DNA from 2 places in the Mesorhizobium sp. B2-8-9 genome. Region 1 is predicted to be linked to the other one. Evidence: predicted binding sites of a transcription regulator. Region 1 holds the regulator's gene; the other holds the start of a gene.
What was found. The regulator PhoB, encoded in region 1, activates phosphate uptake and scavenging genes when phosphate is short. The targets are predictions, from matches to a motif close to TGTCATNNANCTGTCAT.

Region 1 (11,435 bases):
GGAATACCGTCTCACAGTCCCGCACGGGAATTTCGAGACGGATTGATAGCGCGGTCGATGGCGTAGGAACATTCCAGGCAAAGTGCGCGACGGTCAGGCGGCTTAGCCGTAGCCATCCGTCCGCAATTGCGTCAGACGGAGACGGGAGCGCTTTGGCGGCGGAGGCGCTTTAACCGGCTGTTCACCATAAAGTCCGATCCTGTGCTCCCGGCTGACGATGCGCCGGAAACCCACCCGCGCCCCGGCGCGACCTGGGGAGACTGAAATGATGGTTGCCGACATGAACAGGCTGGAGCAGGCCGCCCGCGTCTCGATGAGCGGCTTCCAGGATGCCGAGCTGCCGCGGGCGCCGCGGTCGTCGCACCTTTCGCTCCGCCTGGGCGCGATCGCGCTTCTGGCCGCCGTGGCCTTGACCGCGGCCTGGCAATTGTTCTGACCCCGCACGCGACTTTGACTGTCGGCCACTATGGATTCCGCGCTGGACGACTGCGATCAGATCGTCGGGAATGTGCGGCCCGACGGCACGCAATTCGCAACGCTAGAGGTGCCCGGCATGCTTGTCGCGTCGAACGGCAAGCGTTCCGAAAACACTACGTTAGGCAACAGTAAAATCGGGCAGGCAAAGCACCTTTTTTCATGCTAAATGGTTGCTGGCACTGCCGAAAGTGAGGACAAAAGTGAGGAGCAATTCTATGCGGAAGATGATGATTGCCATGGTTGCCGTGGTCGCTGTCAGCGGCTGCACAACGACCGAGCAGGACGTCGTCGGCGGCGGCCTGATCGGCGCCGGCGTGGGCGGCTTGGTCGGCGGCAGCAAGGGTGCGCTGATCGGCGCGGCCGTCGGCGCCGGGTCGGGCCTTCTGGTTCGCAACCTGCGCAACGGCTATTGTCAGTATCGCGATCATCGCGGCCGGATCTACACGGCTCGCTGCAACTAGTTCAGCACGGGAAAGACCGGGGGCCGGCAGCCGGCCTCCGGTTTGCTCTAAATTCAAATTCAAGTCGCTGTTTTGCCTTACGCGCCCAGCGGGATCCTGATTTCCACCTTCAAGCCGTCGGCGTGGTAGTCGCGCGCGATGGTGCCGCGCAACTCGCGCGTGACGTTGAGATCTATCAATTTGGTGCCGAAGCCGGTCTTGACTGGCGCTTCCAGTTCCTTCTGACCCGCCTCGCGCCAGTTCAGAACCAGCGTCCGCTCGCGACCGCGGCCGTTGACGCTCCAGTCGACCTTGAGGGCGCCCACCGAACTGCCGGCCTCGCCATATTTCAGCGCGTTGGTGGCAAGTTCGTGGAAGGTCAGCCCGAGCGCCTGCGTCGTCGTCTCGTCCAGCAGCACTTCCGGCCCTGACAACACGCCGTCGGGAAGGTCCTTGCCGAACACCTGCCCGAGCTCGATGCGCAGCAGGTCGCCAAGATCGGCCTTCTGCCAGCGCGAGCGGGTCAGCATGTCCTGCGATGCAGCCATGGCCTGCAGGCGCGCCGAGAACGAAGCCGAAAACTCTTTCACGTCGGTGGCTTGCGACGCCGTCTGTCGCGCGATCGCCAGCACGCGGGTGATCGAATTCTTGATGCGGTGCTTCATCTCCTGCAGGATCAGATCCTTTTCCAGAAGGCTCTTTTCGGTCGCCTCATGCAGCGCCGATTTCGCCTCATAGGCGCGCTCCTGGTAGCGCGCCACCAGCGCGATGGCGCCGGCAAGCAAAAGGCCGAACAGTCCGAGCATCACCGGAATGGCGCGCGAGGACGGCGGTTCGAAGGCGCTTGTCGGCCTGAACAGCACGGTCCAGGGCCGGCCCGCGACAACGATATCGCGACGCGCCAGAAGCGTCGCCCCGATGCGTTCTGCAGGCGGCGCCTCCGAACGGAACAGAAGATTGCCGTCCTCGGGCTTGCCGTCATAGACCTCGACATTGACCGGCAGCAGCGGAGAACGGCTGAGCGCGACCTGGAACAAGTCCTGCGCGCGGAAGGCAGCGTAGAGAAAGCCGGACGTGGAGGAGCGGCTTGCATTGATCACCTCGGGCGCGGTTTCGACGTTCAGTCGCACGAAAACCAGGAACCCGGTGAAGGTCTGCGCCACGCCGGCGCCCTGGCCGAGCTGGACCAAACCGCTCGCATGCTGCCGGTCGTCTGCCATCGCCGTTTCGATCGCCGCGCGCCGTACCGGCTCGGTGAACATATCGAAGCCGATGATCGACTGGTTGGAGGCAGCGAGCGGCTCGAACAGCACGATGGGCGTGCGCCATTGCTGCGTCGTGGCAGGATAGATCGGATGCGCCGACCCATGGTCGTGCAGGATGTCGCGTTCCACCGCCGCCTCGTCGCCGGTCTTGGCGAGCCTCAGGAAGCCGATGCCGCGCAGCCCGGCGAAATTGTCGTCGATGTCAAGGGCGGTGAAGAAGGCCTTGAATTCGCCGCGCGAGATGTCGCCGTTGCGGGCATCGAACAGCGCCTGCGTCGAACGCAGCAGCGACAGATGCAGGTCGACGCGGCTCTCGATGCGGTTGAGCGCGTCGTCGGCCGTGCCCTCGAACTTGATCCGCGCCGCCTCTTGCGTCGCGAAATAGGCGAACCCTGCCATGGTCAGGCTGATCAGCGCGACGGCGACAAAGGCAACGATCGGAAAGAGCTTCTTCAAATCAAGGATGCGGCCCGTGGACGGTCGACGATCTTTATGGGCAAGTCTCGGCGCCAACACAATGGCGCGGTCAAACCATCACCGCGGCTGGTACATCACGCAGCCGTTAATTAGCCGGCTATCAGTTCGACTTCATGCTGCGATCTTCAGCGCCCCCGGGCCCGGAATGGCGCCTGGCGGGCATCTGCCGAGGATGATCATGCCGAGCACCTCGTCCTGGGTGACATCGGTCGTGCGCGCCGTGCCGACCACCTGGCCGTTCTTCATCACGCAGACCCGGTCGGCGAGCTCGAACACGTCGTGAATGTCGTGGCTGATCAGGAAGATGCCGATGCCGTCGGCCTTGAGCTGCTTGACCAGTTCGCCGACCTGCGCCGTCTCTTGCGGGCCGAGCGCCGCAGTCGGCTCGTCCATGATCAGGATACGGGCGTTGAACAGGATCGCGCGCGCGATCGCCACCGACTGCCGCTGTCCGCCCGATAGCTTGATAACCGGCTCCTTGAAGCGCTGGAAACGCGGATTGAGCCGGCCCATCACCTTGCGCGCCTCGGCTTCCATGGCGACGTCGTCGAGCGTGCCCCAACCCGTCATCAGCTCGCGACCGAGGAAGAGATTGGCCGCGGCATCGACATTGTCGGCCAGCGCCAGCGTCTGATAGATCGTCTCGACGCCATATTTCTTGGCGTCGCGCGGATTGGAGATCGAAGCCTCCTCGCCATTGATGAATATCTGTCCGCTGTCGCGCTTATAGGCGCCGGACAAGATCTTGATCAGCGTCGATTTGCCGGCGCCATTGTGACCGAGCAGCGCCATCACTTCGCCGGGGAAAAGATCGACAGATGCGTCGTCGACGGCGCGGATGCCGCCGAAGGCGATCGAGACGTTGCGCATGTCGACCAGCGGAACGCCGGCGGGAGACGATTTTTCAGCCATGGTCCTTCTCCTGCTATCAGACGCGCTTGCGATAGAGGGTGTCGAGCCACACCGCGATGACGAGCACGGCGCCCACGACGATGCTCTGCAGCGGTGAATCGACGCCGAGCAGCACCATGCCGGATTGCAGCGACTGCATCAGCAATGCGCCCAGCATGGCGCCGAGCACGGTTCCGGAACCGCCTGCGAGCGACGTGCCGCCGATGACCGCCGCGGCGATGACCAGCAGTTCATCCAGCGTCCCCAGCGCGTTTGTCGAGGAATTCTGCCTGGCCGACGAGATCGCCGCCGCGATCGTCGCCAGCACGCCCATGATCATGAACACCTTCATGGTGATCCAGCGCGTGTTGATGCCGGCAAGATTGGCGGCTTCCGGGTTGCCGCCGATGGCAAAGACATAGCGGCCGAATCTAGTGCGCTTGGTGACGAAGGTCATGATCAGGCCGACGGCGACCGCCATCAGCACCGGAATGGCGATACCGTGCGCGATGAACAGCCCGCCTTCGGGCACGGTGATGTTGTTGGCCGCGGCGTAGCGGTTCACGATGCCGACCGGCCACGGATAGGAGTTGGCGAGCCACACCGCGCCCAGGATGACCGCGCAGGTGACCGTGGCAAGCAGCGTCTCGGCCCAGACCGGACGCAGCGGGAAGCGGAAGCGCTTGCGCTGCACGCGGCCGTTGAAATGCATGAAGATAACCGCCAGGCAGGCGACGATGCCGACGGCCCAGCTCCATTTGGCGCCGATCGAGCCCGCCGGGCCGCCGCCCATCAACTGGAACGTGGCGTCGAGCGGCGCAACGGTCTGACCGCTGGTGACCCACCAGGCAGCGCCCCGCCATACTAGCAATCCGCCAAGCGTGACGATGAAGGCCGGCACTTCGAGATAGGCGATAACGAAGCCCTGGAAGGCGCCGATGATGAGGCCGAGCGCCAGGCCGATCAGCAACGCCAGAACCCAGATCCAGGGGTTTCCCAGTTCAAGCCCGACGAAGCGAACCAGGAAATGCGCCTGGGCAAAGCCCATGACCATGCCGATCAGCCCTTCGGCCGACCCGACCGACAGGTCGATGTTGCGCATGACGATGACGAGCACCATGCCGGAGGCCATGATCGCCACGGCCGAAGACTGAACCGACAGGTTCCAGAGATTGCGCGGCGTCAGGAACGTGCGGCTGTCGAAGTCGAGCGGGTTGACGCCAAGCCGCAGGCTGGAAATCACATGCAGCCCGATCCAGATCAGGAGCAGCGCGCCGATCATGCCCAGCATGCGGGTGTCGAGCTCGGTCGCCTTCAGGAACCGGGCAACAGTGCCGAGTTCCGACGCGCGCGCGGTGTCCGCCGGTTGGGTAGACGTCGTGTCGGTCATGATTTCCTCCCACCGGCTTGCCGTCTGGCGCGGATGCCGGAACTCAGCCTAGAAGCTATCCGCCTGAGGCAGAACGGCAAAATCTTTTGAAAACGCCGCGGCTTTAAAGCATCCCAGGAAAAGTGCGTAGCGGTTTTCCGTCCGGAATTGCGGCAACAAAAACCAGGAGCGGTTCATTGAACCGCTCCTGGCCGCGGCGCGGGTATTTTGATCGAAGGCAGGCAAGGCTCAGTTGCAGACCTGGACGCTGCCGGCGGGCACGCCCGCGCAGACCTCGTCCTTCTTGATCCAGCCGGCGTCGATGACGACGTTGAGGTTGTCCTTGGTGATCGCGACCGGCGTCAGGAACAGCGACTTGACGGTGTTGCCGCCGGGCGTCGTGAAGTCCTTGGCGCCGGCGATGTCGCCCATCTTCTTGCCGTCGGCGAGCTGCGAGGCGATCTCGGCGGCGTTCTTGCCGAGCTCGCGCGCGTCTTTCCACACCGACACGGTCTGCGTGCCGAGCGCGATGCGGTTGAGTGCCGCGTGGTCGCCGTCCTGGCCCGAGACCGGCACGGTGCCGGCCAGCCCCTGCGCCGTCAGCGCCGCGACAACGCCGCCGGCGGTGCCGTCATTGGCAGCCACGACCGCGTCGACCTTGTTGTCGTTGGCGGTCAGGAACTGCTCCATGTTCTTCTGCGCGTTGGCAGGCAGCCAGCCGTCCGTGTAGGCCTCGCCGACATTCTTGATCTTGCCGCTGTCGATGGCGTCCTTCAGGACTTCCATGGAGCCGGCGAACAGGAAGTCGGCGTTCGGATCGGAGCCCGAGCCCTTGATGAAGACATAGTTGCCTTCCGGCTTGGCCTTGAACACCTCGCGGGCCTGCATGCGCCCGACTTCCTTGTTGTCGAAGGTCAGGTAGAACACGTCCTTGTTCTCGATCAGGCGGTCATAGCCGACGACCGGGATTCCTTCATCGAGCGCCTTCTGCACCGCGGGGCCGATTGCCGAGGCATCCTGCGCCAGGATGATCAGCGCGTTGGCGCCCTGCGAGATCAGGCTTTCGACGTCGGTCAGCTGCTTGCCCGGATTGGACTGCGCGTCGGCCGAAATATACTTGTCGCCAGCGGCCTCGATGGCGGCCTTCATCGCTGCTTCGTCGGTCTTCCAGCGCTCTTCCTGGAAATTCGACCACGACACGCCGATCACCTTGTCCTTCGCCTCGGCGACAGACGCCAGCGTCAGCGACATGGCAACGCCCGCCAGAATGGCGGCTGCAAATTTCTTCATGATATCCTCCCTGCGCCCGTGCGGCGCGACCCAGACTGGCCCGAAGGCCGGCACAGAGGCTTTTTTTCGAGCCTCAAAAAAATACTGGTCCAGCACAACAGCGCTGTCAACCGAGATTCTGATGGGTTTTGATGGGCTCAGGCATTTTTTTCGGTATCCGCAATAAATAATGACATGGCCCCTGGCTTCTGCCACAATCCCTAGCGTGTCAGCGACAGGCCATGGCATTATCACAAGGCCGCGATGATTGGGGAGGACGTGCGAGACGATGTCGGTCGGAATCCGCCACGACGATTTGCGCCGGCGCAACCGCGCCATGGTGATTTCGGCGGTACGCCGCGCCGGTCAGCCATCACGAACCGAAATTGCCGCCACCACTGGGCTCAGCCACTCGACCATTTCGGCGATCTCCGCCGACCTGATCCAGGAGGGCATTCTCACCGAAAGCAAGGCCAGCGAGCCGACGGCGTTGAAACGCGGCCGGCCGCAGATCGGCCTGGCGCTGAACCCTGAAGCCGCCGCGGTGCTGACCGTGGTGTTGTCTCTGAACTTCCTGTCGGTCGCCGTGATCGACTATGCCGGCCAAGTTGTTGCCGAGGAGCAGCAGCGCCTGGACACGCTTGTTATGCCCCGCGACGAGCTGATCGGCGAATGCGTGGCGATCGTGCGGCGCCGGCTGCAGGATCCCGACCTCGACATTGGCAGCGTCGCCCGCATCGCCATGGGCATTCAGGGCATCACCGATTCGCATGCGCGCTCCATGCTGTGGTCGCCGATAACGCCGCTGACCGACATTCCTTTCGCCGACATCCTAGAGAAGGAGTTCGGCATCTCCGCCACCATGGAGAACGACTGCAACATGATGGCGGTGGCGCTGCAATGGCGCGACCCGGAGCGCTATCGCGACGACTTCATCGCCATCCTGTTGTCGCACGGCATCGGCATGGGTCTCGTGCTCAAGGGTGCGCTGTTCACCGGCACGCATTCCTCCGGCGGCGAGTTCGGCCACATGATTCACCGCCCGGGCGGGGCGCTTTGCCGCTGCGGCCGCCGCGGCTGCGTCGAGGCCTATGCCGGCAACTATGCGATCTGGCGCAGCGCCATGAAAATGAGCGAGGACGCCGAGCCGGTCGACGTCGGCGACGCTGACATGCGGGCCCTTGCCGCGAAGGCGCGCGAGAGGGACGGCCCCGAACGGGAGGCTTACCGCCGGGCCGGCGAAGCGCTTGGTTTCGGTCTCGGCAGCCTGTTCGCTCTCATCGACCCGGCGCCCGTCGCCATGGTCGGCGTCAGCGCGGCCGCCTTCGACCTGATCGAGCCGGCGCTGCGCGAGGCGATCGCCCAGACGGCCGGCGGCCAGCACTCCGAATCGATCTCCTTCGACACCGAGCCGAACGAACTGCCGCTGATCCGCGAAGGCTGCGCCATGCGTGCGCTGACCTTCGTCGACCAGGAGATTTTCGCACCCGGAGGCCAGGCGAGAGCGGGGACGGGAAAGAACGTGGCCTGAGGCAGCCTTGAAGAGGTCCGGGGACAGCAGCAGACGCTTGAAATTAGCGAAGGCCCCGCAGCTTCGTCATTCCAGGGCGGAGCAGGAGCGAAGCTCCGTCGCGGAGACCCTGGAATCCATGCCGCCACCTCCCGCGTCGAGCGCAGCGGCACAGAATTCTGGACTGTCGCAACGCATCGACATCACGGAATGGATCCTCGGGTCTGCGCTGCGTCGCTGCGCTCCTTGCTCCGCCCGTGGATGACGAAGCACAAGCGTCTCGACTAACCGCCAATGCACGCGATCCGACGCTGGAGACAGAATCCGTCAGCGCCTCGGCGCCTTAGCCCTAATCTTCCCTGATCGCGTAACCCGCCCCGCGGATGGTGCGGATGACGTCCGGCATGCGGCCGTTGTTGACTGCCTTGCGCAGGCGGCCGACATGGACGTCGACGGTGCGTTCGTCGATATAGATCGTCTCGCCCCAGACATTGTCGAGCAGCTGGCTGCGCGAGAACACCCGGCCGGGATGACGCATCATGAATTCCAGCAGCCGGAACTCGGTCGGGCCGAGCCTGATCTCGCTCTTCTTGCGGTAGACGCGGTGCGACTCGCGGTCGAGCACGATGTCGCCGACTTTGAGCACGCTGGACAGCACCTCCGGCTTGGCGCGGCGCAGCAGCGCCTTGACGCGCGCCATGAACTCCGGCGTCGAGAACGGCTTGACCAGATAGTCGTCGGCGCCGGTCGAGAGGCCGCGCACACGGTCGCTTTCTTCGCCCCGCGCGGTCAGCATGATGATCGGCAGCCGCTCGGTCTCGGGCCGCATCCTGAGGCGCCGGCAGAGCTCGATGCCGGAAACCGCCGGCACCATCCAGTCGAGCACGAGCAGGTCGGGAACGTTTTCCTGAAGGCGGATTTCGGCCTCGTCGCCGCGGGTCACCACTTCGACCTGGTAACCCTCGGATTCGAGATTGTAGCGGAGCAGCACCCCAAGCGGCTCCTCGTCCTCCACCACCATGATGCGTGGCGCGATCATTGGCAGGTACCCTTCGTCAGGCCGCCGGCGCCGACATTGTCGTCTCGTCCTGCTTGGGACGATTCGCGGGCAATTGCGTGCCGGTCAGCACATAATAGGCGTTCTCGGCAATGTTGGTCACATGGTCGCCGATGCGCTCGAGATTCTTGGCGCAGAACAGAAGATGCGTGCAAGCGGTGATGTTGCGCGGGTCTTCCATCATGTAGGTCAGGAGCTCCCGGAAGACGGATGTGTATTTGACGTCGATGCGCTCGTCGTCATTGCGAAGCTTGGCCAGCGCCGTGGCGTCGCCCACCGTATATTCCTGGATCACGGCCTGGACCTGGATCAGCACCAGCTGCGCCATGGAATCGATCGAATGCGTGAGGTCACGCGGCGCGGCGCTGACGCCGACCGAGCCGACGCGCTTGGCGATGTTCTTGGCGAGGTCGCCGATGCGTTCGAGGTCGCCCGCCATGCGGATCGAGCCGACCACGTTGCGCAGGTCGTCGGCCATCGGCTGGCGCTTGGCGATCAGCGTGATGGCGCGGTCGTCGAGCTCGCGCTGGCGCGCGTCCATGATGGCATCGTCGGAAACGACGCGCTGCGCCATGGCATTGTCGGTCTCGAGCAGGGCCTTGGTCGAAGCGCCGACCATGGAGGCGGCGAGATCGCCCATGTCGTTGATGAGCCGGCTGATCTGCCTCAGATCCTCGTCGAAGGAAGCGACGGTATGTTCGGCCATGATGATGTCCTCGTATGAGCTCAGCCGAAGCGGCCGGTGATGTAGTCCTGCGTGCGCTTTTCGCGGGGCGAGGTGAAGATCTTCTCGGTCCGGTCGAACTCCACCAGCTCGCCCAGATACATGAACGCCGTCTGCCGCGACACGCGCGCCGCCTGCTGCATGTTGTGGGTGACGATGACGATCGTGTAGTCGGCCTGCAGCTCGTCGATCAGTTCCTCGATCTTGGCGGTCGACAGCGGATCGAGCGCCGAGGCCGGCTCGTCGAGCAGGATGACCTCGGGCTTCACAGCAACGGTACGGGCGATGCACAGGCGCTGCTGCTGGCCGCCCGAGAGGCTGAGGCCGCTGGCGTTGAGCTTGTCCTTGACCTCGTTCCAGAGTGCTGCCCGCTTCAGCGCCTGCTCGACGCGGCTGTCCATCTCAGCCTTGCTGATCTTCTCATAGAGCCTGACGCCGAAAGCGATGTTCTCGTAGATCGACATCGGGAACGGCGTCGGCTTCTGGAACACCATGCCGATCTTGGTCCTGAGCAGGTTGAGGTCCTGCGAGCGGTCGAGGATGTTCTTGCCGTCGAGCAGCACCTGGCCCTCGGCGCTCTGCTTCGGATAGAGCTCGTAGATGCGGTTGAGCACGCGCAGCAGCGTCGACTTCCCGCAGCCCGACGGGCCGATGAAGGCGGTCACGCTGCGCTCGGGCAGGGACAGGTTGATGTCCTTCAGCGCCTTCGACTGGCCATAGTAGAAATTGAGGTTCTTGACCTCGATCTTGGCCTTCTCGACGGTCGTGTCGGCTGCGTTCAGGTCGGTGGACAACATCGGTTTCATCTGTCCTCTCTGCGTCCGGTTAGGCTGCGGGCGATGATGCTCAGCCCGAGAACCGTCAGGGTGATTATGAGTGCGCCCGTCCAGGCCAGTTGCTGCCATTCCTCGTAGGGGCTGAGAGCGAACTGGAAGATGGTTACCGGCAGGCTGGCCATCGGCGCATTGAGATTGCTCGACCAGAACTGGTTGTTGAGCGCGGTGAAGAGAAGCGGCGCCGTCTCGCCGGAGATGCGGGCAATCGCCAAAAGGATGCCGGTGACGATGCCGGAGAGCGCCGCGCGATAGGCAACCGAGCGGATCACTACCCAGCGCGGTGCTCCGATGGCGGTGCCTGCTTCGCGCAGCGCGTTGGGCACAAGGTTCAGCATGTCCTCGGTGGTGCGCACCACGACGGGGATCACCAGGATCGACAGCGCGACCGCGCCGGCAATCGCCGAGAAGTGCCCCATCGGCCGCACCATCAGCTCGTAGACGAACAGGCCGATGATGATGGAAGGCGCCGACAAGAGGATGTCGTTGATGAAGCGCACCACCGTCGTAAGCTTCGAGAAGCGTCCGTATTCGGCCATGTAGGTGCCGGCCAGCACGCCGATCGGCGTGCCGACGACGATACCGATGATCGTCATGACGATGCTGCCGTAGATGGCATTGAGCAGGCCGCCGGCATCGCCGGGCGGCGGCGTCATTTCCGTGAACACGGAGAGCGACACCCCGGAAAGCCCCTTGTAGAGCAGGGCGCCGAGAATCAGCGCCAGCCAGGCCAGCCCGATGCCCGCCGCGACGACGCACAGCGTCATCATCACGGCATTCTTGCGCTTGCGGCTTTGGTGAAGCGATGCGGCAGTCGACATCGGTCAGGCTCCTGTGCGGCTATCGATGCGCAACAGCATGTAGCGTGCGAGCGCGAGGATGATGAAGGTGATGATGAACAGGATCAGGCCGAGCGATACCAGCGAGGATGTATAGAGGTTGCCGTCGGCTTCGGTGAATTCGTTGGCGATGGTCGCCGAGATCGTCGTGCCCGGCGCAAACAGCGAGGCGCTGATGCGGTGCGCGTTGCCGATGACGAAGGTGACGGCCATCGTCTCGCCGAGCGCGCGGCCGAGGCCGAGCATGACGCCGCCCATGATGCCGATGCGGGTATAGGGGATGG
Region 2 (11,435 bases), on a different contig from region 1:
TGGGTTGGTGATCGGCACCAGGGTCTCGACGCGGCGGTCGAGATTGCGCGGCATCATGTCGGCCGACGAGATGTAGACGACCGCCTCGTCGGACGGCAGGCCGTGGCCGTTGCCGAAGCAGAAGATGCGGCTGTGCTCGAGAAAGCGGCCGACGATCGATTTCACCCTGATGTTCTCGGAAAGACCCGGCACCTGCGGCCGCAGACAACAGATGCCGCGCACGACGAGGTCGACCTCGACGCCGGCGCGGCTGGCGTCGTAAAGCGCGTCGATGACGGTCGGATCGACCAGCGCGTTCATCTTCATCCAGATGCGCGCCGGTCGGCCGTCGCGGGCATGAACGATCTCGTCCAAGATGTGTTTCAGGATGCGCTTGCGCAGCGTGAAGGGCGATACGGCAAGGCGCATCTCCTCGGCGGGCTCGGCATAACCGGTGATGAAATTGAAGAGCTGCGCGACATCGCGCGCGATCGTCGGATCGGTGGTGAAGAAGGACAGGTCGGTGTAGATACGGGCGGTAACCGGGTGGTAGTTGCCGGTGCCGAGATGCACGTAGTTGCGCAGCCGGCCATCCTCGCGGCGCACGATCAAAGACATCTTGGCGTGGGTCTTCAGCTCCAGGAAGCCGAACACGACCTGCACGCCGGCGCGTTCGAGGTCGCGCGCCCAGCGGATGTTGGCTTCCTCGTCGAAGCGCGCCTTGAGCTCGACAAGTGCCGTGACCGACTTGCCGGCCTCGGCGGCGTCGATCAGCGCGCGCACGATCGGGCTGTCGTTAGAGGTGCGGTAGAGCGTCTGCTTGATCGCCACCACTTCCGGGTCGGCGGCGGCCTGGCGCAGGAACTGCACCACCACGTCGAAGGACTCGTAGGGGTGGTGGACGACGATGTCCTTCTCGCGGATGGCGGCGAAGCAGTCGCCGCCATGCTCGCGGATGCGCTCGGGGAAGCGCGGATTGTAGGGCGTGAATTTGAGGTCGTCGCGCGGGATGGCGACAATCTCGGATATCTGGTTGAGCGCCAGCGGACCGGTGAGCACGCTGATGCGGCTCGACGACACGCCGAGCTCGCCGGCGACGAAGTCCCGCAACGCGGCCGGCATCAGCGTGTCGAATTCGATGCGGATCACCGAGCCGCGGCGGCGCCGCTTCAGCGCCGTTTCGAACAGGCGCACCAGGTCTTCCGACTCTTCCTCGACCTCGATGTCGCTGTCGCGGATGATGCGGAACGTGCCGGAGCCCTTGACCTCGTAGCCGGGGAAAAGCTTGCCGATATAGATGCCGACCACTTCCTCCAGCGGAATGAAGCGGACGTGATTCTTGCGGTCGGGCAGGCGGATGAAACGCCTGAGCGCCACCGGCAGGCGCAGCAGCGCGCTCATCTCCTCGCCATTCTTGCGATGGCGCAATTGCAGGGCGATGGAAAAGCCGAGATTGGGGATGAACGGAAACGGATGCGCCGGGTCGATCGACAGCGGCGTCAGCACCGGGAAAACCTGTTCCTGGAAATGCTCCTCCAGCCAGGCCTTCTCATCCTTGGTCAGCGCGTCGCGGGTGATGCTCTCGATGCCTTCCTTGTTGAGCAGCGTCATCAGCGCCGAGAGGCTCTTCTGCTGGTCTTCCTGAAGGCGCTCGACCTCCCGCAGCAATTGTTCCAGCTGCTGTTCGGGCGTGCGGCCGTCCGGGCTCTTCAGCGCGATGCCCTCGCGGACCTGGCCGGCAAGGCCGGCGACGCGGACCATGAAGAACTCGTCGAGATTGGCGGCAGAAATCGACAGGAAGCGGACGCGTTCAAGCAGCGGATGATGCTCGTTCAGCGATTCCTCCAGCACGCGGCGGTTGAATTGCAGCCAGGAGAATTCGCGGTTGACGAAACGATCGGGATTGCCGCCGTCGGGGCTTGCGGCCTCGACGGTGATGAACTCGCTCTGCACAGGCTTCAGTTCGTTCATGGTTTCCTGCTCTTGCCCGCAACCGTTCCCAGGAGGCGCCGCATACTGCCGTTCAACGACGCTCTAGCATGTCTTTATGACGCATGATCGTCACGGAATCGCTCCGGCACCGGCCCCATGCGCTTAACCGGCTCAACTTATCCTCTGCCAGCCTTTTGCGACAGTTTGATTTCATCGATCTTGCAAACTGGCCTGTTATGCTCCAGATGCAAACTGGTCACACCCACTGGCCGAACCCAATTGGAGACGACGATGGCAGGCGGCAGCATTCCCCATTTCCAGAACGACGCGGGCCATCCGGTCATCGAGATCGGCGTCAAGGAATTCATGTGCACCGGCGCCAACCCGCCTTTCGACCATCCGCACGTATTCCTCGACATGGGCGACGACAATGAAAAGGTCTGCCCTTACTGCTCGACGCTCTACCGCTATTCACCGTCGCTGAAGGCGACGGAAACGCAGCCGGCCGGCTGCCTCTATGTCGACCAGGCCGCCTGATCGCCCCGATCAACCATGACTGAAATAAGGTCCCGGCAGATCGTCATCGCCGGGGCTGGCATTGCCGGGCTCGTGGCGGCGCTTGCCTTTGCCGAGCGTGACTTCCCGGTAACACTGTTCGAGCAGGCCAGGCAACTCGAAGCGGCCGGCGCCGGCCTCCAGCTTTCCCCCAACGCGACCCGGATCCTGCGGCGGCTCAGCGTGCTCGATCGCCTGCTGCCCAACGCGATCCGGCCGCGAGCGGTGGTGCTGAAGGACGCAAGGAGCCTGCGAGAGCTGGCGCGCGTGCCGCTTGGGGAAACCGCAGAAAAGCGCTGGGGGGCGCCCTATCTCGTGGCGCACCGCGCCGACCTGCAGGCGGCGCTGATGGCGGCAGTGGCGGAACGGCCCGGTATCGCGCTTGTCACCGGTGCGCGCGTTACCGGCTTTGCCGTCGACCCGCAAAGCGTTACCGCGACGGTCGAGATCGACGGCAAGGCGACGGATGTCGCATGCGGTTTGCTGGTTGCAGCCGACGGCGTCTGGTCGTCGGTTCGCGCCAAGCTTGCCCGGACGGCCGGCTTTGCGGCAAGCCGCTTTTCGGGCGAACTCGCCTGGCGCGCGACGGTCCCGGCGGAAAGCGCCGCCGGCCAGGCTTTTATGCAAATCGGAGCCACCGACAGCGTCACCACTTTCCTGCATCCCGGCTTCCACATGGTCGCCTATCCGGTGAGCACGGGCAGCGCCGTCAACCTTGCCGCCTTCACCAAGGGCGAGCGCATTGCCGAAGGCTGGTCCGGCCATGCCGACCCTGCGATCCTTTCGGCTGCCATGCGAGGCACGGCGGCAGCGCTGGCGGAGCTGGCGGCGCTTGCGGGGCCGTGGACAGCCTTCCCCATCCACACGGTCGCGCAGCAGCGCTGGACCCTGGCGGAGGGAGTAGCACTGATCGGTGACGCCGCGCACGCCATGACGCCGTTCGCGGCGCAAGGCGCGGCCATGGGGATCGAGGACGCCGCTATGCTCGCCAATCTCGTTGCCGACTTCCCCGGCGATCCAGCTCGAGGCCTTGCCATATGGGAAAATCTCAGACGCCCGCGCGTCGAGAAGGTGCTGAAACGCGGCGCTCTCAATCGGCTGGCCTGGCACGCGTGGGGACCGGTGGCGATCACACGCAATCTCGTGCTGGCGGCGCGACCGGCGGAAAAGCTCGCGGCGGACCTGGACTGGCTCTATGGGTGGGAGGAGCGCGAGGTTGTGCGGCGGTAGCGTCTGCCACCAGCTGGATAGGCCGGCGGGACAGCACCCCCCTCTGCCCTGCCGGGCATCTCCCCCGCAAGGGAGGAGATTGGCAGCTTGGGCGCTGGCTCCCGCCTTGCGACGTTGATGATTGGCGAAAGCAGCCACGACAGCTGATTTCCCCCTTGCGGGGGAGATGGCCGGCAGGCCAGAGGGGGTGTGACGGAACGCGGCGTTTGCAAATTCCCATCAACCCTCAATCATACAACCTCAATGACCACCCCAGCGATACCGGCAGCGGGTTCCACCAGCCGGTGCGCAGACCGGCGGTGCGCAGCGCCGCCGCGGTCCACGTATTGCAACCGACCAGCGCGTTGAAATGGCCGTTGGCCTCGTAGAAACGGTCGAAAGTTGAATAGCCCGCATTTTCAATCGCCATCGGCCCGCCCGCCTCTCCCTGCCGGAAGCTTACGGCGATATAGTCGAGCAGCGCCGAGAAATGTTCCTCATCGATGTCAAAAACGGCGACATCCGGATGCGGCTCAAGAATAGCGCCCGCGACATCGACATGCATCACCGCGGCGTCGAGCGTAAGCGCCTTCAGCACCGGCATGGTCTTCAATTGCGACCAGGTCGGCGTCTCCAGATAGAAGGCGCGGCCGCCCCAGCCGAAGACGATGTAGCGCGCCCCCGGAGCCTCGATCGGCAGGCCGGTATCGGCGAGAAAGGCAAAGCGCCGGCGCACGCCGTCATCGAGGGGCACGGCGATGTCGGTGTGGATCGGGTTCTTCAACACCAATATGTGCCGCGTCCCTTCGCCTTCGGCCGATGCCGCCGGCCAGAGCGGTCGCGGCACCAGCGTGCCGAGCGCGGCGGCAAGCACCGCCGTTCCCAACAGCATCACCATATATCGCAGGACTCGTCTCATCGGGTGCGATCGTTCCGTCTCGTCTGCGTCAACCCCAGGATAACCTGGACGATCAGGCTAGACGATTTCGCAGCGTCAACCAAAAATGAGCCGATCCTTGTCCGATCGCCCGAATGCAAAAAAGCCCGGCTGTTTCCAGCCGGGCTTCCTAAAATCTAGCGATCGCGCCCGCTCAGTGCAGGATCTGCGACAGGAAAAGCTTTGTGCGTTCATGGCGCGGATGGTCGAAGAATTCGGCCGGCGTGTTCTGCTCGACGATCTGGCCCTGATCCATGAAGATTACGCGATTGGCCACCTTGCGGGCAAAGCCCATCTCGTGGGTGACGCAAAGCATGGTCATGCCCTCTTCCGCCAGCCCCACCATCGTCTCCAGCACTTCCTTGATCATTTCCGGGTCGAGCGCCGAGGTCGGCTCGTCGAACAGCATGATGCGCGGATTCATGCACAGCGAGCGCGCGATCGCAACGCGCTGCTGCTGCCCGCCGGAGAGCTGGCCTGGATATTTGTTGGCCTGTTCCGGTATCTTGACGCGCTTAAGGAAATGCATGGCGATTTCCTCGGCCTGCTTCTTCGGCATCTTGCGCACCCAGATCGGCGCCAGCGTGCAGTTCTCCAGGATGGTCAGATGTGGGAACAGGTTGAAATGCTGGAACACCATGCCGACCTCGCGGCGCACCTCGTCGATCTTCTTCAGATCGTTGGTGAGTTCCTTGCCGTCGACGATGATCTTGCCCTTCTGGTGCTCTTCCAGCCGGTTGATGCAGCGGATCATGGTCGACTTGCCGGAGCCGGACGGACCGCAGATGACGATGCGCTCGCCACGCATCACCTTGAGGTTGATGTCCTTCAGCACATGGAACTCGCCATACCATTTGTGCATGCCGACGATGTCGATGGCGACATCGGTGGTGGAGATGTGCATCTTGGCGGCGTTGACCTTGATTTCTTCCGCGCTGACGGCGTTTTCGGTGGCCATAACCTGTTCCCTTTTTATCGTTTATAACCGGTGTCGAGCCGGCGTTCGGTGTACATTGAATAGCGCGACATGCCGAAGCAGAACAGCCAGAAAACGAAGGCGGCAAAGATCAGGCCGGATCTCGCGGTCTGCGGGGTTGCCCAGTTGGCATCGGCGAAATTCTGCTTCACCACGCCGAGCAAGTCGAACATCGAGATGATCAGGACCAGGCTGGTGTCCTTGAACATGCCTATGAAGGTGTTGACGATGCCCGGAATGACCAGCTTCAGCGCCTGCGGCAGCACGATCAGGCTCATCTTCTGCCAGTAGCCGAGGCCGAGCGAATCGGCGCCCTCATACTGGCCCTTCGGGATCGCCTGCAAGCCGCCGCGAATCACTTCGGCCATATAGGCGGCGGCAAACAGCGACACACCGATTAACGCACGCAGATACTTGTCGAAGGTAACGCCCGCGGGCAGGAACAGCGGCAGCATGACGCTGGCGAAGAATAGCACCGTGATCAGCGGAATGCCGCGCACCGTCTCGATGAAGACGATACAAAGCCATTTGATGATCGACATCTTCGAACGGCGCCCGAGCGCCAGCACGATGCCCAAAGGCAGCGACACCGCAATGCCGACGAAGGAGAGGCTGAGCGTCACGAGGAGCCCGCCCCAGCGCGAGGTCTCGACAACCGGCAGGCCGAACACGCCGCCAAGCAGCAGGAAGAAGGCGACGATCGGCAGCGCTGCGAACAACAGCACCGCATTCAATCCCTTGCGCGGCACGCGCGGGATCAGCATCGGCACCAACAGCGCCACGAACAGGATGGCGACCAGGATCGGCCGCCAGCGCTCCTCGATCGGATAGGTGCCGAACATGAACTGGCCGAACTTGGCGTTGACGAAAGCCCAGCAGGCACCAGTCCAGCCGTCGGGCTGGATGCCGCCTTGCGTGACGGTGGTGCAGACGGTGCGATCCGGCCCGGTCCACTGGGCATTGAGGAAGGCCCAGCTGATGACCTGCGGCAGGATCCAAAGCACGATGGCGATGCCGAGGATTGTGAGGACGGTGTCGCCGACCGAACCGATCAGGTTCTTGCGCACCCAGGCATAGGCGCCGCGTTCGGTAGGCGGGGCCGGCTGGGCAAGCGCCATCTCGGTGCGCACCCAGGACATGTCATGTTCCTGCATGGCCCTACCTCTCCACCAGCGCCATTCTGGCATTGACGATATTCATGACAAAGGACGTCACAAGGCTCAGCACCAGATAGGCGATCATCATGATGAAAACGCCCTCCACCGCCTGCCCGGTCTGATTGAGCACCGTGCCGGCGGTGGCGGTAAGGTCCGGATAGCCGATAGCGATCGCCAGCGAGGAGTTCTTGGTCAGGTTGAGATACTGGCTGGTAAGCGGCGGGATGACTATGCGCATCGCCTGCGGGATGACCACCAGCCGCAGGATCGGACCGGAGCGGAGGCCGAGCGCCGCCGCCGCTTCGCTCTGCCCTTTGTTGACGCCCCTGATGCCGGCGCGCACGATCTCGGCGATGAAGGCCGCCGTGTAGAAGGAGAGCGCCAGCAAGAGCGACAGGAATTCCGGTTTGACCCAGAAGCCACCGGTCAGATTGAAGGTCGACTGCTTCGGAAAATCGAAGGTGAGCGGCATGCCGCCGAGCAGGAAGGCCAGCACCGGCAGGCCGATGATTAGCGCGACCGATGTCCAGAAGACCGGAAATTGCTGGCCGGTCGCCTTCTGCCGCTGTCGCGCTCTGTGGGCGACGAACCAGGCCATTGCAATCGCGAGCAGCAGTGCGACGCCGATCAGCCAGGAGCCATCGCCCCAAACGGCGCGCGGAAAATAGAAGCCGCGCTGGTTGAGGAACGAGCCGAAAGGCAGGTGGATGCTCTCGCGCGGCGGCGGCAGCACGGCCAGCACGCCGGAATACCAGAAGAAGATGACCAGCAGCGGTGGGATGTTGCGGAAGATCTCGACATAGACCGTGCAGATCTTGCGGATCAGCCAGTTCTGCGACAGGCGGCCGATGCCGATGGCGAAGCCCACGATGGTCGCAAGCACGATGCCGGCGGCGGCGACAATGATCGTGTTGAGCAAACCGACGACCAGCGCGCGGAAATAGGTCGAATCGGACGTATAGGCGATCGGCGTGTCGGAAATGTCGAAGCCGGCCCTGCTCCTGAGGAAACCGAAGCCCGACGCGATGTGCAGACGCTGGAGGTTTTCGATGACGTTGTGGACGATCCACCAGATCGAACTGAACAGCAGGATCACGACCAGCGTCTGAAAGAACAGGCTGCGTATTTTCGGGTCATTGATGAAGGAGCCGCGACTCGGCTCCTCGCGAAGGATTTCCTGCGAAGCCATGGACCGTCCTCTGGAAAGAGAAACCGGGAGACAGACGACCTGCCTCCCGGATCACGTTTCAATCAGCGGATCGGCGGACCGTATTGCAGGCCGCCTTTGGTCCACAGCGCGTTGATGCCGCGCGCGATCTTGAGCGGGCTGCCCGAGCCGACATTGCGCTCAAACATTTCGCCGTAGTTGCCGACAGCCTTGACGATGTTGACGACAAAGTCGTTGGAGAGGCCGAGATCGGCGCCATACTTGCCGTCCGGTTCAGTGCCGAGAAGGCGCTGGATGTTCGGGTCGGTCGACGTCTTCATCTCATCGACATTGGCCTGCGTGATGCCGGCTTCCTCGGCGTTGAGCAGCGCGAAATACGTCCAGCGCGCGATATGCGCCCACTGGTCATCGCCCTGGCGCACGGCCGGGCCGAGCGGCTCCTTGGAGATGATCTCGGGCAGCACGACATGGTCGGCCGGCGAGGAGAGCGTCAGACGGATACCATAAAGGCCGGACTGGTCGGTGGTATAAGCATCGCAGCGGCCGGCGTCATAGGCGGCGTTGACCTCTTCGAGCTTCTCGAACACGACGGGGTTGTACTCCATCTTGTTCTTCTTGAAGTAGTCGGCGAGGTTGAGCTCGGTGGTGGTGCCGCTCTGCACGCACACGGCGGCGCCCGAAAGCTGCAGCGCGGAGTTCACGCCGGGCAGCTTCTTGGCGTTGATCATGAAGCCCTGGCCGTCATAGTAGGTGATGCCGACAAAATCGAGGCCGAGCGCGCTGTCGCGATTGCTGGTCCAGGTGGTGTTGCGCGACAGGATGTCGATCTCGCCCGATTGCAAGGCGGTGAAACGCTCCTTGGCGCTTAGCGGCGTGAACTTCACTTTGGAGCCGTCACCGAAGACAGCGGCCGCAACGGCGCGACAGAAGTCCGCGTCGATGCCCTTCCAGTCGCCCTTGTCGTCCGGCGCCGAGAAGCCGGCGAGGCCGGTCGAGACGCCGCACTGGATAAAGCCCTTCTGCTTCACGGTATCGAGCGTGCCGGCCGAGGCGGCAGACGCCATGAACCCGAGCGCGGCGACGCCAAGAATGCCGATTGCAATGTGTTTCATGACCCACAGACCCTTTTCTGTTACAGGCGCCCCTATCGCCAGGCGACGCTTGATCTTTTTTCGTTTGTGAATGCAGCTCCCACTCCAAGGCCCACTCCCGGGACCCGCATCGGTTGCGATGCGCTGCCTCCCATTCACGAAACGCATCGAAGGCGATTATTCCTGTGAGGTCAAGGGAAATGACCGATTCCTCAGAGGTTTGAAAGCAATTGCCGCAAATGCCAGAATTGCGGACAAGAGCACATGAAACCGGCAGGCGATGCGAACAAATCAGTCAAGTCGCGGCGTCGCGAATCCGTGCTCCTGCGGCAGAATCCGCTGCGGCAATAGCGTTCTTTACTGGGCTTGAGCGCCTTTGGATTGGCCCAGCGGAAGACCGGCTTTTGGCGGGCCCGACGCGGTTGCGCCGGCTTTGCCGCCGCTTTATGGCTGATCCCTGACATCATTCGACAGGCGACGAACCATGGCTAGAGACGTCATCGAAATGGGCATCAACACGCTGCTTGCCCATTCCGGCAACAACCCGCGTGACTATTTCGGCTTCGTCAACCCGCCGGTCGTGCATGCCTCGACAGTGCTTTATCCCGACGCCGCTTCGATGGCTGGGCGCAGCCAGAAATACACTTACGGCACCCGCGGCACCCCGACGATGGACGCGCTGACGCTCGCCGTCGATGCGCTGGAAGGCTCTGCCGGCACGATCGCGGTGCCTTCCGGACTGGCGGCGGTGACGGTGCCGCTGCTCACCTTCCTTGCCGCGGGCGATCACTTGTTGATCGTCGACAGCGTCTACCACCCGACGCGCCACTTCGCCGACACGATGCTGAAGCGGCTCGGCGTCGAGATCGAATATTACGAGCCGCGCATCGGCGCCGGCATCGCTTCGCTGATCAAGCCAAACACAAAGGTAGTGTTCACCGAATCGCCGGCATCGAACACCTATGAGGTGCAGGACATCCCGGCGATCTCCAAGGCTGCACATGCGGCGAACGCCATCGTGATGATGGACAACACCTGGGCGACACCGCTCTATTTCAAGCCGCTCGACCATGGCGTCGACATCTCGATCCACGCGGCGACGAAATATCCGGCCGGTCATTCCGACGTGCTGCTCGGCCTGGTTTCGGCCAACGACGCCTGCTGGACAAAGCTTTATGATGGGTTTTGCGTGTTGGGCTGCTGTTCCGGTCCCGACGATATCTACCAAGTGCTGCGCGGCCTGCGCACGATGGGCGTGCGGCTCGAGCATCACCGCAAGAGCGCGCTCGACATCGCGCGCTGGCTGGAGGAGCAGCCTGGGATCGCGCAGGTGCTGCATCCGGCGCTGGAAAGCCATCCCGACCATGCGCTCTGGAAGCGCGATTTCTGCGGCTCGAGCGGTGTCTTCTCGATCGTGCTCAACGGCGGCGGCCAGAAGGCCCAGCACGCCTTTCTCGATGCGCTCAAGATCTTCGGCCTCGGTTATTCTTGGGGCGGCTATGAAAGCCTCGCCGTTCCGGTCTTCCTCGGCGACCGCATGCTTGCCAAAGGCTCGTATGCCGGCTCGCTGATCCGCCTGCAGGTCGGGCTCGAGGATGTCGAAGATCTCAAGGCCGACATTCTGCGCGGGCTCGCGGCTGCCGCCGCAGCCGGATGACAGGCTGATCGGCACGGAATCCGCACCGGCGGCAGACAAGCCCCGGTCGAAGCGGTAGCATGGTCCGTGCAACCAGCTCGGGAACCTTTTGTCGGCAGGCGCATCCAACCGTGGATGCAACATCTGTCGGGAGATCGGGCGCGATGATAAAGCCCGCCATCGAAACCGCCGAGGTCGGTACGGCCGAAGCCGGCGACATGCCATTGGTTCGCCGGGCGCTTGCGCGCGATCCGAATGCGTTCCGTGCCATCATCAAGACGTACAACCAGCGACTCTACCGCATTGCGCGCGGCGTGGTGCGCAACGACGCGGAGGCCGAGGACATCGTGCAGGAGGCCTATTTGCGCGCCTTCGCCAGTCTGAGCAGCTTTCGCGGCGAGGCTTCGCTCTCCACCTGGCTGTCGCGCATCGTCATCAACGAAGCGCTCGGCCGGCTGCGCAAGCGCAAGCGCGTCGCGGCCATGCATGAGAACCCGGAGGCGCAGATCATCCGGTTTCCCTTGAATCCAACCGACTTGAACCCAGGCGACGATCCGGAGCGGACGATGGCGCAGCGGCAGATTCTGAGGCTTGTCGAACGGGCGACCGACAGCCTTCCCGATGTCTATCGCACCGTCTTCGTCGCCCGCGTCATCGAGGGCCTGAGCATCGAGGAAACCGCCGATTTTCTCGGCGTGAGGCCCGAGACGGTGAAGACCAGGCTGCACCGGGCGCGAACGCTGGTGCGAAAGGCACTGGACGACGAGATCGGTCCGGTGCTGCTCGACGCCTTCC

Region 2: the regulator PhoB is predicted to act here: its motif matches at 2,108-2,124, upstream of FJ423_RS08500 (RNA degradosome polyphosphate kinase).

What each region holds. Positions count from the first base shown of each region.
Region 1 covers NZ_VFTQ01000041.1:24,136-35,570, reverse strand. Annotated here, with positions in the region: gene FJ423_RS30570 (sensor histidine kinase) at 1-46, shown strand, start outside; gene FJ423_RS33795 (hypothetical protein) at 266-436, shown strand; gene FJ423_RS30565 (YMGG-like glycine zipper-containing protein) at 693-938, shown strand; gene FJ423_RS30560 (CHASE domain-containing protein) at 1,016-2,638, opposite strand; gene FJ423_RS30555 (ATP-binding cassette domain-containing protein) at 2,771-3,571, opposite strand; gene FJ423_RS30550 (sugar ABC transporter permease) at 3,588-4,940, opposite strand; gene FJ423_RS34685 (hypothetical protein) at 4,989-5,117, opposite strand; gene xylF (D-xylose ABC transporter substrate-binding protein) at 5,169-6,209, opposite strand; gene FJ423_RS30540 (ROK family protein) at 6,478-7,719, shown strand; gene phoB (phosphate regulon transcriptional regulator PhoB) at 8,048-8,737, opposite strand; gene phoU (phosphate signaling complex protein PhoU) at 8,754-9,461, opposite strand; gene pstB (phosphate ABC transporter ATP-binding protein PstB) at 9,482-10,285, opposite strand; gene pstA (phosphate ABC transporter permease PstA) at 10,282-11,133, opposite strand; gene pstC (phosphate ABC transporter permease subunit PstC) at 11,137-11,435, opposite strand, start outside.
Region 2 covers NZ_VFTQ01000005.1:117,977-129,411, reverse strand. Annotated here, with positions in the region: gene FJ423_RS08500 (RNA degradosome polyphosphate kinase) at 1-1,950, opposite strand, end outside; gene FJ423_RS08495 (zinc-finger domain-containing protein) at 2,203-2,448, shown strand; gene FJ423_RS08490 (FAD-dependent monooxygenase) at 2,464-3,696, shown strand; gene FJ423_RS08480 (TIGR02117 family protein) at 3,923-4,594, opposite strand; gene FJ423_RS08475 (amino acid ABC transporter ATP-binding protein) at 4,767-5,570, opposite strand; gene FJ423_RS08470 (amino acid ABC transporter permease) at 5,585-6,742, opposite strand; gene FJ423_RS08465 (amino acid ABC transporter permease) at 6,747-7,934, opposite strand; gene FJ423_RS08460 (amino acid ABC transporter substrate-binding protein) at 7,997-9,025, opposite strand; gene FJ423_RS08455 (cystathionine beta-lyase) at 9,489-10,661, shown strand; gene FJ423_RS08450 (RNA polymerase sigma factor) at 10,805-11,435, shown strand, end outside.